2 linked regions of the Starkeya sp. ORNL1 genome follow. The protein of the gene in region 2 binds, or shares a complex with, the protein of the main gene of each other region. Links are inferred from orthologs where the notes say so. Each region holds a gene or a part of one and is shown on either strand. Other genes may lie near its edges. The genes, in order: G3545_RS25340 and ccmA.

Region 1 (5,795 bases), 860 kb from region 2 along the record:
AATTCTCCGAGATCAATGTGACGGGCGACGCCGAAGGCCGCGCGGCGATGACCCGGCGCGCCCATGGCCGCAGCAGCGTCCCCCAGGTCTTCATCAGCGGCAACCATGTCGGCGGCTGCGATGACCTCTATGCTCTCGACGAGGCCGGCGAACTCGACCCGTTGCTGGTCGCCGACTGATTGTCTCATTTGCGTACGGAGAACAGCATGAGCGCCCCCGACACCCGCCAGGCCGCCGCATCGCAAGGCGCGCCCTTCAAGGCCGCTTTGGTGCAGATGCGCACGGCAAAGAACGTGGGGGCGAATGTCGAGGCGGCGAGCGCGCTGATCCGCCAGGCGGCGGCCGAGGGCGCCAGCTACATCCAGACCCCGGAAATGACCGGCACCATGGAGGAAAACCGCGCCGCGCTGTTCGCCATCCTGCATGAGGAGGAGAGCGATCCCGCGCTCGCTGCCTTCCGCACGCTGGCGGAGGAGCTGAAGGTGCATCTGCATGTCGGCTCGCTGGCCGTGCGGGCGAGCGAGCACCGTGCCGCCAACCGCTCCTATCTCATCGCGCCGGACGGCTCGATCGCCGCGCGCTACGACAAGATCCACATGTTCGACGTCGATTTGCCCAATGGCGACGTCTATCGCGAATCCACCGCCTACCGCCCGGGCGAGATTGCCGTGCTGGCCGATCTTCCAGAGATCCGGCTGGGCTTCACCATCTGCTACGACCTGCGTTTCCCGGCGCTGTTCCGCGCCCTGGCCGAGGCCGGCGCCGGCATGATCGCGGCGCCTGCCGCCTTCACCCGCCCGACCGGCGAGGCGCACTGGCACATATTGCTGCGCGCCCGTGCCATCGAGACCGGTTCCTATGTGCTGGCGGCCGCGCAGGGCGGCAAGCACGAGAATGGCCGCGAGACCTTCGGCCACAGCCTCATCATCGACCCCTGGGGCACCATCCTCGCCGAGGGCGGCACCGAGCCCGGCATCATCACCGCCGAGATCGACCCCGCCAAGGTGGCGGCGGTGCGCACGCGCATCCCCTCGCTCGACCATGGCAGGCGCTTCGAATTGGTGCCGCCCGGCGAGGTGACACGGCTGCGGGTCGCCGGTGACGCAGCATGATCCGCTATCAGCTACGTTGCGACGCCGACCACGATTTCGAGAGCTGGTTCCGCGATTCCGCCGCCTATGAGGGCCAGCGCAAGAAGAAGCTGGTCGCCTGCCCGGTCTGCGGCTCCGCCAAGGTGGAGAAGGCGATCATGGCGCCGGCACTTGGCCGCGGCACGAAGAAGTTCGCGCAAGACGCCAACTCTGCGCCAGCTTCCGCCCCCGTCGAGACAACGGCCGCCGAGGCTCCACAGCCGGTAGCGCTGATCTCCGAGAAGGAGCGCGAACTGCGCGAGATGCTGCGCGCGGTGCGCGAGCACGTGGTGAAGAATTCCGACTATGTCGGCGACGAGTTCGCCACGGTCGCCCGGCAGATGCACGAGGGCGAGGTCGAGAAGCGCTCCATCTATGGCGAAGCCAGCGCCGAGGAAGTGAAGTCGCTGATCGAGGACGAGATCGAGATCCACCCGCTGCCGAGCCTGCCGGACGAGCGGAATTAGGCGCTCTGCTGCAGCATCCTTCGAGGCCCGGCCAAAGCCGGACACCTCAGGATGACGTCGTTTTTAAAGCCACGTCATCCTGAGGTGCGAGCACTAGCGAGCCTCGAAGGATGTTGCAGCAGGGCGACCTACCCTACCCGCCCGCCGCCATCGCCTTGGCGATCTCCGGCATGAGCCGCGTCCGCAACCCGTCCTCGTCGATCGGGCCGACATATTTGTAGGCGATGCGCCCGTCCTTGCCGACGATGAAGGTCTCCGGCACGCCATAGACGCCCCATTCGATCGCGGCGCGGCCATTGGCATCGACGCCGACCGCGGCGAACGGATTGCCGAAGCGGCCGAGGAAACGCCGGGCATTCTCGGCATCGTCCTTGTAGTTCAGGCCGACGAGGCGGAAGCCCTGCTGCTTCGACAGTTCGACCAGCAGCGGGTGCTCGTCGCGGCACGGCGCGCACCAGGAAGCGAACACGTTCAGCACCGTCACCTGGCCCTTGAGCACCGCGGACTCCAGCCCCGGCACCGGCGCGCCGTCGCGGGCGAGCCCGTCAAGCGCGGGCAAATCGAGCACCGGTGCCTCATGGCCGATCAGGGCGGACGGCAGGCGCGAGGGATCGCCGGAGAACAGGCGGCCATAGAACAGTGCCGCCAGCGCCGCGAAGGCGATCAGCGGCAGCAGCACTAGCAGCCGCCGTCGCGGCGGTGCCGGCTGGCCTTCGATAGGGGTCTGGGCGGGCGCTTCGCTCATTGCCCCTCCTCGCGGCCGGCGGAGCGGCGGCGCACGCCGCGCGCATCCATTTCGTCGAGCGAGCGGCGCACCGCGCGGCCGTCGAGCATGATCCAAGCCACCAGCGCAGCCAGCACCGCCGCCGAGCCGGCATAGGCGGCGAGGATGAAGGAGGCGTGTTCCCCGAGCATGGCTTTACCTCAGGCGAACGCGGCTTCGGCGGCGGCCCTCGCTTCGAGCGAGCGCAGCCGGCGGCGCAATATCTCGTTGCGCATCGCCATCAGATGCAGCGTCAGCATCAGCAGCGTGAAGCCGATGGCGGTGAGCAGCAGCGGCCACAGCAGGCTCGGATCGATGGTCGGTCCGCCCAAGCGAAACACCGAGGCCGGCTGGTGCAGCGTGTTCCACCAGTCGACCGAGAATTTCACGATCGGCACATTGACGAAGCCTACCAGCGTCAGCACCGCCGCCGCGCGCCCGGCCTGGTTCGGATCCTCGACCGCCGAGCGCAGTGCCAGCAAGCCGAGATAGAGCAGCAGCAGCACCAGCATCGAGGTCAGCCGCGCATCCCACACCCAATAGGTGCCCCACATCGGCCGACCCCAGAGCGAGCCGGTGAGCAGGCACAGGAAGGCGAATACCGCCCCGATCGGGGCCATCGCCTTGTGCGCGACATCCGCCAGCGGATGCCGCCACACCAATATGCCGAGCGCGGACAAGGCCAGCGCCGTGTAGCCGAGCATGGCGAGCCAGGCGAACGGCACATGGATGTACATGATCTTCACGGTCTCGCCCTGCTGGTAGTCGGCAGGGGCGCGGAAGGCGAGCACGAAGCCCGCTGCCAGCACGATGGCGCTCGCCGCCGCGAGCCACGGCAGCACCCGCCCGGAAAGGGCGAGGAAACGGGTCGGGTTCGCGAAGTCCATCAGCGCCATGGCGCGGTTCTAATCGGCTGCAGGACGGGGGGCAACTCACGCATCCTGCGGCACAACGCGGATGTGATGGCCGTAACGGTAATCAACGGAGGTGTGATGGGCGGACGCGCCCTCGCCGGATGAATGCCCGGTGAATGCCACGTTCAGCCTCGATTCCTGAGGCCGTCCCTAGCTTGACGACACGATGGCGTGATTCCCGGGGCCCTTCCGGTTTGGAAAATGGGCTCTAAGTCTCGCCGTGCCCAGTAAGCAGACGGTGCCCCGGGCGGGGGCCTCCGGAAGACGGAGACAAACTGATGCCGGCGACCCAATCGAGCTCAACCGCGGCTGTTCTGCGCGTCCGTCGCGCCAATCCCACCGACCTTACCGATGTTCGCCGCCTCCAGGCGGCATCGCTGCGCGGCTTTGCGCGTCGCGTGCATGGCGAGGAGGTGATCGAATCCCTCATTCCGCGCATCGGCACCTTCGACGCCGAGCTGGTGTCCGACGGCACCTTCTTCATCGCCGAAATCGAGGGCGAGGCGGTGGCCTGCGGCGGCTGGTCGATGCGCGAGCCGAGCTACATGGGCAGCGAGATCGAATTGCCGACCACGGCCGGCGGCGTTGATGTGCCGCACGTCCATGGCGTGTTCGTGCATCCGCTCTTCATCCGCTACGGCATCGGCTCCGCCTTGCTGGAGCGCATCGATGCCGACCTGCGCACCCAGGGCTTCGCCCGTGCCCGGGTGGCGGCGACGCTGGCGGCCGAAGGCTTCTTCGCCGAGCGCGGCTGGCGCCGCCAGGGCGCGGTGTTCGGCGCGCTGGACGGCGGGTTGATCTTCGTCGCCATGGGCATGGAAAAGCGCTTCGCCTCGGACCTGCGTTTGGCGGCTTAATTCCCAAAGTCGTCATCCCGGACGGGCCGCAGGCCCGATCCGGGATCGTAGGAAGGTGATGCGCGGGACTTCACGCGATCCCGGCTCTCCGCTGCGCTCCGGCCGGGATGACGACCCAGCAGGGGTCGCTATGGATTGAACCGTCCCGTCGCCGCGGCGAACAGTTCGCCCAGCATGTCCAGGCGCCCTCTCATGCCGCTGATCTTGGTCGGCGTGGCCTCGCCCACCGGGTAGCGGCGGGCGACCGGCACCTCCGTGGTGCGCAGGCCCAGCCGCGCCGCGCGCACGGTCAGATAGAACAGCAACTCATAACGCACGAACACGTCGCGAAACGGCGCCACGCGCGGATCGGCGAGGTAGCGCGCCGAGTAGGCGCGGAATCCGTTGGTCGTGTCGGTGTACCAATGCCCGGCGGCAAGGCTCAGCACCGGCGCATGGATCAGCCGGCCGGCGAGATGGCGATCCCGCGGCGTGTTCTCGGCGACGCCGCCGGCGACATAGCGCGAGCCCTGCACATAGTCATACCCCTCGTCGAGCTTCTCCAGGAACAGCGGGATGGCATCGACGCCATCCTTGCCGTTGCCGTCGACAGTGACGACGCCGTCATAGCCCTCGTCCAGCGCGAAGGCATAGGCGATGCGCAGCTGCGCGCTCAATTTGCCAGGCGCGGTCTTGGTCAGCAGCGCGCGCACGCCGACGAAACGCAGGAAATCGGGATCGAGCGAGCCGTCGGTCGAGCCGCCATCGGCGATGACGATGTCGCATGCCGGGGCAAGTTCGGCGATTTGCCGAAGCTGGCGGCGGATGCGCTCGCCCTCATTGATGACCGGGATCACCAGCACATGGCGGTGCTGCTTGGGCCCCAGGATGTCGGTGCGATGCGCCGGGATGGCACGACTGGGCGTATCGGTGCTCATAGAGGATCGGCCCCAGCGGCCAGCACGGCGGACGGCATGTAGAGTTCGGAGATCAGTTCGGCGGCGCCCGCCGCCGCGTCTTCCCATGCCCCCGCCGCCTTCATCTCCGCCGAGATCCAGCCATCATAGGAGGCTTCGCCGAGCGCCGCGGCGATCGGACCATGGTCGACGCCGGAAGCGCCGAGCGCGGCGAGTTGCGGCTCGCTGACATGGAAATGGCTGGCAAAGGGCGCCGCTTCGACGATCACCGCCGGGTCCTCCTGGTTGAGGAACATGGTCCCGGTGTCGATCTGCAGCCGAACGCCGGGATGGTGGATCGCCTTCACCAGATCCAGCGCCTCGCGGGTCGTGGTGGCGAACTTGCAGCCATAGACCGGCGCATTGGCCTCGAAGGCGAGCGTGGTGCCCTCATCGGCGAACAGCGGGGCCAGGTAGCCGAAGAAGTCGGCCGCGATCCGGAACGCGGCATCGGGCGCCAGATCCCCCGGATTGCGCACCCCCGGCGCGCCGAACACGCAGGCCCCCGCCCCCAGCGCACCGGCTACCCGCGCCACTTTGGCGAGATGATCGCGCAGCCGCGTTCTCGCCTCCTCGGCGCCGAACAACGCAACGCCGCTGATGCCGAACAAGATGCCCTGCATGGCGACGATGCGAAGCCCTTCGCCCTCGATCGCGGCGCGCGTCTCGGCAAGGCGCGCCGGCGCCGCCGGCCAGCCCGGCACCGATTTGCCCGGCGCGATTTCGATG
Region 2 (5,838 bases):
TGGCTCGGAGATTCAGCGGCACCGCATGCGTAAAGCCAGGTTCCCTGCTTGAATTGAACGTCGGACCAGCCGCTCAGGGCAGCGGCGCCAGCGCGGCGCCGAGTATGGTGCCGGGGCTCGCCTGCGTCCCGGACTGCACCAGGATCGCGACGGAATCGATGGAATCGGCGCGGATTTCGTCGAGGCCGGTCTCGAAGCGGACCTCGCCGCCATTCCATTCGCCGAGCCGCGTCCAACCCCGCACCACATTGTGGTAGGTCATGGTCGAGCCTTCATTCTCGCCGCGGCCGATCTTCACCGTCACGTCGCTCGCCAGCGGGCAGAGCCACACCTCGCCATGGCCGGCGCCGGCCATGGTGCCGGTGCCCACCTTCACCGCGAGCTTGCCGTCTGTGGTGGCGATCGCCACCGGCACGCGCGGCACGGCGGCCGAGGCTAGCGCGCCGTCCAGCGCATCCTCGTCATTGCCCACCGCCATCACGCTGCCATTGAGGACCACTTGCGGCGTGAACATCTTGCCGTCGCCGCGCACCTTGGCATAGGCCTTCTGCCGCAGCGAATGGCCGTGCTTGGCCAGCGTGTCCTTCCAGCCGAGATAGTCCCAGTAATCGACCGCCAGCGTCAGCGCGACCACGTCCGGCCGCTTGGCGAGATCGCCCAGCAGCTTGTCGGCGGGCGGGCAGGAAGAGCAACCCTGGCTGGTGAAAAGTTCCACCACTGCCTTCGGCGCCGGCACCGCGTGGGGGGCCGGCTGCATGCCCGCCGCCACCGGGGTGACGACGGCGTCTTCGGCCAATGCCGCGACGGGCAAGCCAACGATCAGAAGGATGCCGATGACGACGATGTGGCACGGCGCCAGATGGCGCGGCAATACATGAATCATAATGTTGGAGGCGTCCTTCAGCGCACCCGTCCGAAGACCGGGTTAAGGCAATAGGACGGGCGGGAAGCCGGCACCAGTCACATTCGGGTGTCGCTCCGCACGGAAGAGTGAGCGGGCGCAACGCGCCCGCCCGGGTCCGTTACGGCTACGCCGCGAGGTTGCGCAGCACGTACTGTAGGATGCCGCCATTGCGGAAATAATCGAGTTCGTCGAGCGTATCGATGCGGCAGGTGAGCGGTACTTCCTTCACCGTGCCGTCGCCGAACACGATCTCGGCAATGAGCGTCTGGCGCGGCTTCAGGTCGCCCTCGATGCCGAGGATGGTGACGACCTCATCACCCTTGATGCCGAGCGACTGCCAGGATTCGTCGCCCTGGAAGGTCAGCGGCACGATGCCCATGCCGACCAGGTTCGAGCGGTGGATGCGCTCGAAGCTCTGGGTGATCACGGCGCGGATGCCGAGCAGCTTGGTGCCCTTGGCCGCCCAGTCGCGCGAGGAGCCGGTGCCGTATTCCTTGCCGGCGAACACCACGGTCGGCACGCCTTCCTGCTTGTAGAGCATGGCGGCGTTGTAGAGCGGCATCTCGGTGCCATCCGGCCAGTGGCGGGTGAAGCCGCCTTCCTTGCCGCCCAGCATCTGGTTCTTGACGCGGATATTGGCGAAGGTGCCGCGCATCATCACCTGGTGATTGCCGCGCCTCGTGCCGTACTGGTTGAAGTCGGCCGGGCGCACCTGGTGGTCGCGCAGATATTCGCCGGCCGGGCTCGCTTCCTTGATCGAACCGGCGGGCGAGATGTGGTCGGTGGTGATGGAATCGAGGAACAGACCGATCACCCGCGCCTTGATGATGTCGGTGACCGGCTCCGGATCCATCTCCATGCCGTCGAAATAAGGCGGGTTCTGCACATAGGTCGAGCGGTCGTCCCAGGCATAGGTCTCGCCCTTCGGCACCGCGATCTTCTGCCAGTTCTCGTCGCCCTTGAAGACGTCGGCATACTTCTCCTGGAACATCTTCTTGGTGACGTTCTCGCGGATGAAGGTCGCGATCTCCTGGTTCGACGGCCAGATGTCCTTCAGGAACACCGGCTGCCCGTCGGAACCGGTGCCGAGCGGCTCGGTGGTGAGGTCGATCTGCAGCGAGCCGGCGAGCGCATAGGCGACCACCAGCGGCGGCGAGGCGAGATAGTTCGCCTTCACGTCCGGATTGACGCGGCCCTCGAAGTTGCGGTTGCCCGATATCACGGCACCGGCGACGAGGTCGTTCTTGTTGATGGCCTCGGAGATCGGCTCCGGCAGCGGGCCGGAATTGCCGATGCAGGTGGTGCAGCCGAAGCCGACCAGGTTGAAGCCGACGGCGTCGAGTTCCTTCTGCAGGCCGGAGGCGTTGAGATAGCCTTCGACCACCTGCGAGCCCGGCGCCAGCGAGGTCTTGACCCACGGCTTCGAGGTGAGGCCCTTCGCCACCGCGTTGCGGGCCAGCAGGCCGGCGGCGATCAGCACGCTCGGGTTCGAGGTGTTGGTGCAGGAGGTGATGGCGGCGATGGTGACGTCGCCATGGCCGATCGTGTAATCCTTGCCTTCCACCGGCACGCGCTTGCCGGCTTCGCCCGGCTTCTTGAACTCGCCTTCCAGCGCGGCGAGGAAACCGGCCTTGGTGCCGGAGAGCAGCACGCGGTCCTGCGGGCGCTTCGGGCCGGCGAGCGAGGGCAGCACCGTCGAGATATCGAGCTCGATGATGTCGGTGAAGACCGGATCCGCCGTGCTGGCATCACGCCACATGCCCTGCGCCTTGGAATAGGCCTCCACCAGGGCGACGCGGTCGGCCTCGCGGCCGGTCTCGTCGAGATAGGCGATGGTCTCGCTGTCGGTCGGGAAGAAGCCGCAGGTCGCGCCATACTCGGGCGCCATGTTGCCGATGGTGGCGCGGTCGGCGAGCGAGAGGTGGTCGAGGCCGGGGCCGAAGAATTCGACGAACTTGCCGACCACGCCCTTCTTGCGCAGCATCTGGGTGACGGTGAGCACGAGATCGGTGGCGGTGATGCCCTCATTCATCTTGCCGGTCAGCCTGAAGCCGATCACCTCGGGGATGAGCATGGACACCGGCTGGCCGAGCATGGCGGCTTCCGCCTCGATGCCGCCGACGCCCCAGGCGAGCACGGCCAGGCCGTTCACCATGGTGGTGTGGCTGTCGGTGCCGACGCACGTATCGGGATAGGCGAGCGTCTCGCCATCCTCGGTCTTGGTCCACACCACCTGCGACAGGTATTCAAGGTTCACCTGGTGGCAGATGCCGGTGCCCGGCGGCACCACGCGGAAATTGGCGAAGGCCGACTGGCCCCACTTCATGAAGCGGTAGCGTTCCTGGTTCTGCTTGTACTCTTCCTCGACGTTCTTCTTGAACGCGGTGTTGTCGCCGAAGAAGTTCACGATCACCGAGTGGTCGATGACGAGGTCGACCGGCACCAGCGGATTGATGCGCTTGGGATCGCCGCCGAGATGCACCATGGCGTCACGCATGGCGGCGAGATCCACCACCGCCGGAACGCCGGTGAAGTCCTGCATCAGCACGCGCGCGGGACGGTAGGCGATCTCGCGTTCCGCCTTGCCGCGATTCACCAGCCATTCGTTGATGGAGATGATGTCGTCCTTGGTGACCGAGCGGCCATCCTCGAAGCGCAGCAGGTTCTCCAGCAGCACCTTCATCGAAAAGGGCAGCGCGGAGGCTCCCTCGAGGCCATTCCTCTCGGCATCGGGGAGGCTGAAATAAGTGTAGCTCTTGGAACCGACGGTGAGGGTCTTACGGCAATGAAAGCTGTCGAGTGCCACGGAAACACGTCCCCGAATTAGGAATGGCGCCATCGGCATACCGCCGGAACTTGGACAGGACGGAGCCGCGGGCTATAGCTCGCAGGGCTTCCTGCCATGGGACGGTACGTCGTTCGGTTTTCTTTATAGAGCGATTTCAAACGGCGATCATAGAGGGATGATGCAGTGCGAGGGCAAATAGTGCGCCGCAACGTGTGGTTGGGGCGCCGAAGCGAGCACCATTTGGGGACACCATGCGGCTGATCGCTGAAGGGCTGTCCTGCACGCGCGGCTCCCGCCTGCTGTTCCAGGATCTCGGTTTCTCGCTCGACCAAGGGCAGGCGCTGGTGGTGACCGGACCGAACGGCACCGGCAAGTCCTCGCTGCTGCGGCTCCTCGCCGGGCTCGCGACGCTGCAGGCCGGCACGGTCCGGCTGGAAGGCGGCTTGTCGGATGTCCCGCTTGGCGAGCAGGCGCACTATCTCGGCCACCTCGATGCCCACAAGGCCGCGCTTTCCGTCTCCGAGAACCTCGCCTTCTGGCGCACCGTGCTGGGCAGCCCGGCGCTGTCGGTCGATGAGGCGCTCGCAGAAGTCGGCCTCGCCGCGCTTGCCCGCCTGCCGGTCGCGGTGCTCTCCGCCGGCCAGAAGCGTCGCCTTGCGCTCGCCCGCCTCATCGTCGCCCGCCGGCCGCTCTGGCTGCTCGACGAGCCGACCACGGCTCTCGACATCAGTGCTCAGGCGCGCGTGAGCGCACTCGCGCGCGATCATCTCGCCTCCGGCGGCCTGATCGTCGCCGCCACCCATGCCCCGCTCGATTTCGGCACGACGCAGGAACTGCGCCTCGGCACGCCCATCATCGCGAGCGCGGCATGACCGCTTCTTTCCTCGCTCTGGTGAGGCGCGACCTGGCCCTGGCCCTGCGCGCCGGCGGCGGCGCCGGGCTCGGCGTCGTGTTCTTCCTCGCCGTGGTGGTGGTGACGCCCTTCGCCATCGGGCCGGACCTCGTGCTGCTCGCTCGCATCGGCCCGGCGATCTTGTGGATCGGCGCTCTGCTCGCCTGCCTGATCGGGCTCGACCGGCTGTTCGCGGCGGATGCCGAGGACGGCTCGCTCGACCTCATCTTCATGCTGGAACTGCCGGTCGAGCTGGCCGCCGCCGCCAAGGGCCTCGCCCATTGGCTGGCCACCGGCCTGCCGCTGGTCGTCGCCGCGCCGATCCTCGCCCTGCTGCTGAACCTGGAACCGGCGGCGACCGGGGCGGTGACGCTCACACTGCTGGTCGGCACCCCGGCGGTAACCTTCCTCGGCCTGGTCGGCGCCGCCTTCGCCAGCGCCTTCCGCCGCGGCGGATTGCTGGTGGCCGTGCTGGTGCTGCCGCTCACCATCCCGGTGCTGATCTTCGGCGTCGCAGCTACCTCTGCGGCGGTGACCGGGCCGGTGCCGTTCGGCACGCCCTTCCTGATGCTGGCCGGCCTGTCGGTCGGCGCGATGGTGCTCGGCCCGGTCGCCGCCGCCGCGGCACTGCGCGCCACCAGAGACTGAGCCGGCTTCATACCGGGCACCAGGGCCTCGGACCGGCCTTGGTGCAGCAATGCGCCGCAGCCTTCCCAATGCCCTGGCATGCCAGAAGTTTACGTGACGGCGGGTGCCGTCGCCAGACTGCGTCATTTGCCCCCGCCAATGCCTCACTTCATCGTGTTGCAGCACGGTGGAAGCCGTGTTAGGGAACCGCCGATCCTTCCGGAGGGTTGGGGTTCAAAGTACCCCCCGGACAGGTTGAAACCCTTGTAATTCTTGGGGAGTGAGCCCGCGCCGCGTTGGTCGTGGATCGCCCCGGACAGCCCGAGAGAGGCACGGTGGCCGAAACGTTCGTATCCGGGGTGGCAGGACGCTACGCGACCGCTCTGTTCGAGCTGGCCAGCGAAGCCGGCGCCATCGACGCCGTAAAGGCGGATCTCGACAGCTTCACCGCCATGATCGCCGAGAGCGACGATCTCAAGCGCCTGGTGCGCAGCCCGGTCTTCTCTGCCGAAGAGCAGGAGAAGGCCATTGTCGCCATTCTCGACAAGGCGGGCATCTCCGGCCTTGCCGCCAATTTCTTCAAGACCGTCGCCAGCAATCGCCGCCTGTTCGCGATCGAGGCCATCA

What was found.
Region 1: the proteins of ccmA (region 2) and G3545_RS25340 are in contact, whole or in part, in a solved structure (PDB 8CE8), measured with the Escherichia coli proteins. The link is inferred for Starkeya sp. ORNL1 from one-to-one orthologs.

What each region holds. Positions count from the first base shown.
Region 1 is NZ_CP048834.1:5,382,118-5,387,912, reverse strand. The notes cover bases 1,390-4,313. They hold G3545_RS25340 (heme ABC transporter permease), read right to left. Parts: upstream 3,257-4,313; coding sequence 2,522-3,256; downstream 1,390-2,521. Other genes in these bases: G3545_RS25330 (glycosyltransferase family 2 protein), read right to left, coding at 4,260-4,313; G3545_RS25335 (GNAT family N-acetyltransferase), read left to right, coding at 3,553-4,131; ccmD (heme exporter protein CcmD), read right to left, coding at 2,339-2,512; G3545_RS25350 (DsbE family thiol:disulfide interchange protein), read right to left, coding at 1,731-2,342; G3545_RS25355 (DUF1178 family protein), read left to right, coding at 1,390-1,597. Outside these bases: grxC (glutaredoxin 3), read left to right, coding at 1-179; G3545_RS25360 (carbon-nitrogen hydrolase family protein), read left to right, coding at 207-1,112; more of G3545_RS25355, read left to right, coding at 1,109-1,389; more of G3545_RS25330, read right to left, coding at 4,314-5,048; G3545_RS25325 (sugar phosphate isomerase/epimerase family protein), read right to left, coding at 5,045-5,795. UniProt on the Escherichia coli protein: Required for the export of heme to the periplasm for the biogenesis of c-type cytochromes.
Region 2 is NZ_CP048834.1:4,520,117-4,525,954, reverse strand. Bases 2,787-5,753 are described here. They hold ccmA (heme ABC exporter ATP-binding protein CcmA), read left to right. Parts: upstream 2,787-3,943; coding sequence 3,944-4,564; downstream 4,565-5,753. Other genes in these bases: G3545_RS21480 (F0F1 ATP synthase subunit delta), read left to right, coding at 5,547-5,753; ccmB (heme exporter protein CcmB), read left to right, coding at 4,561-5,232; acnA (aconitate hydratase AcnA), read right to left, coding at 2,787-3,710. Outside these bases: G3545_RS21500 (DUF1223 domain-containing protein), read right to left, coding at 74-883; more of acnA, read right to left, coding at 1,029-2,786; more of G3545_RS21480, read left to right, coding at 5,754-5,838. UniProt on the Escherichia coli protein: Part of the ABC transporter complex CcmAB involved in the biogenesis of c-type cytochromes; once thought to export heme, this seems not to be the case, but its exact role is uncertain. Responsible for energy coupling to the transport system.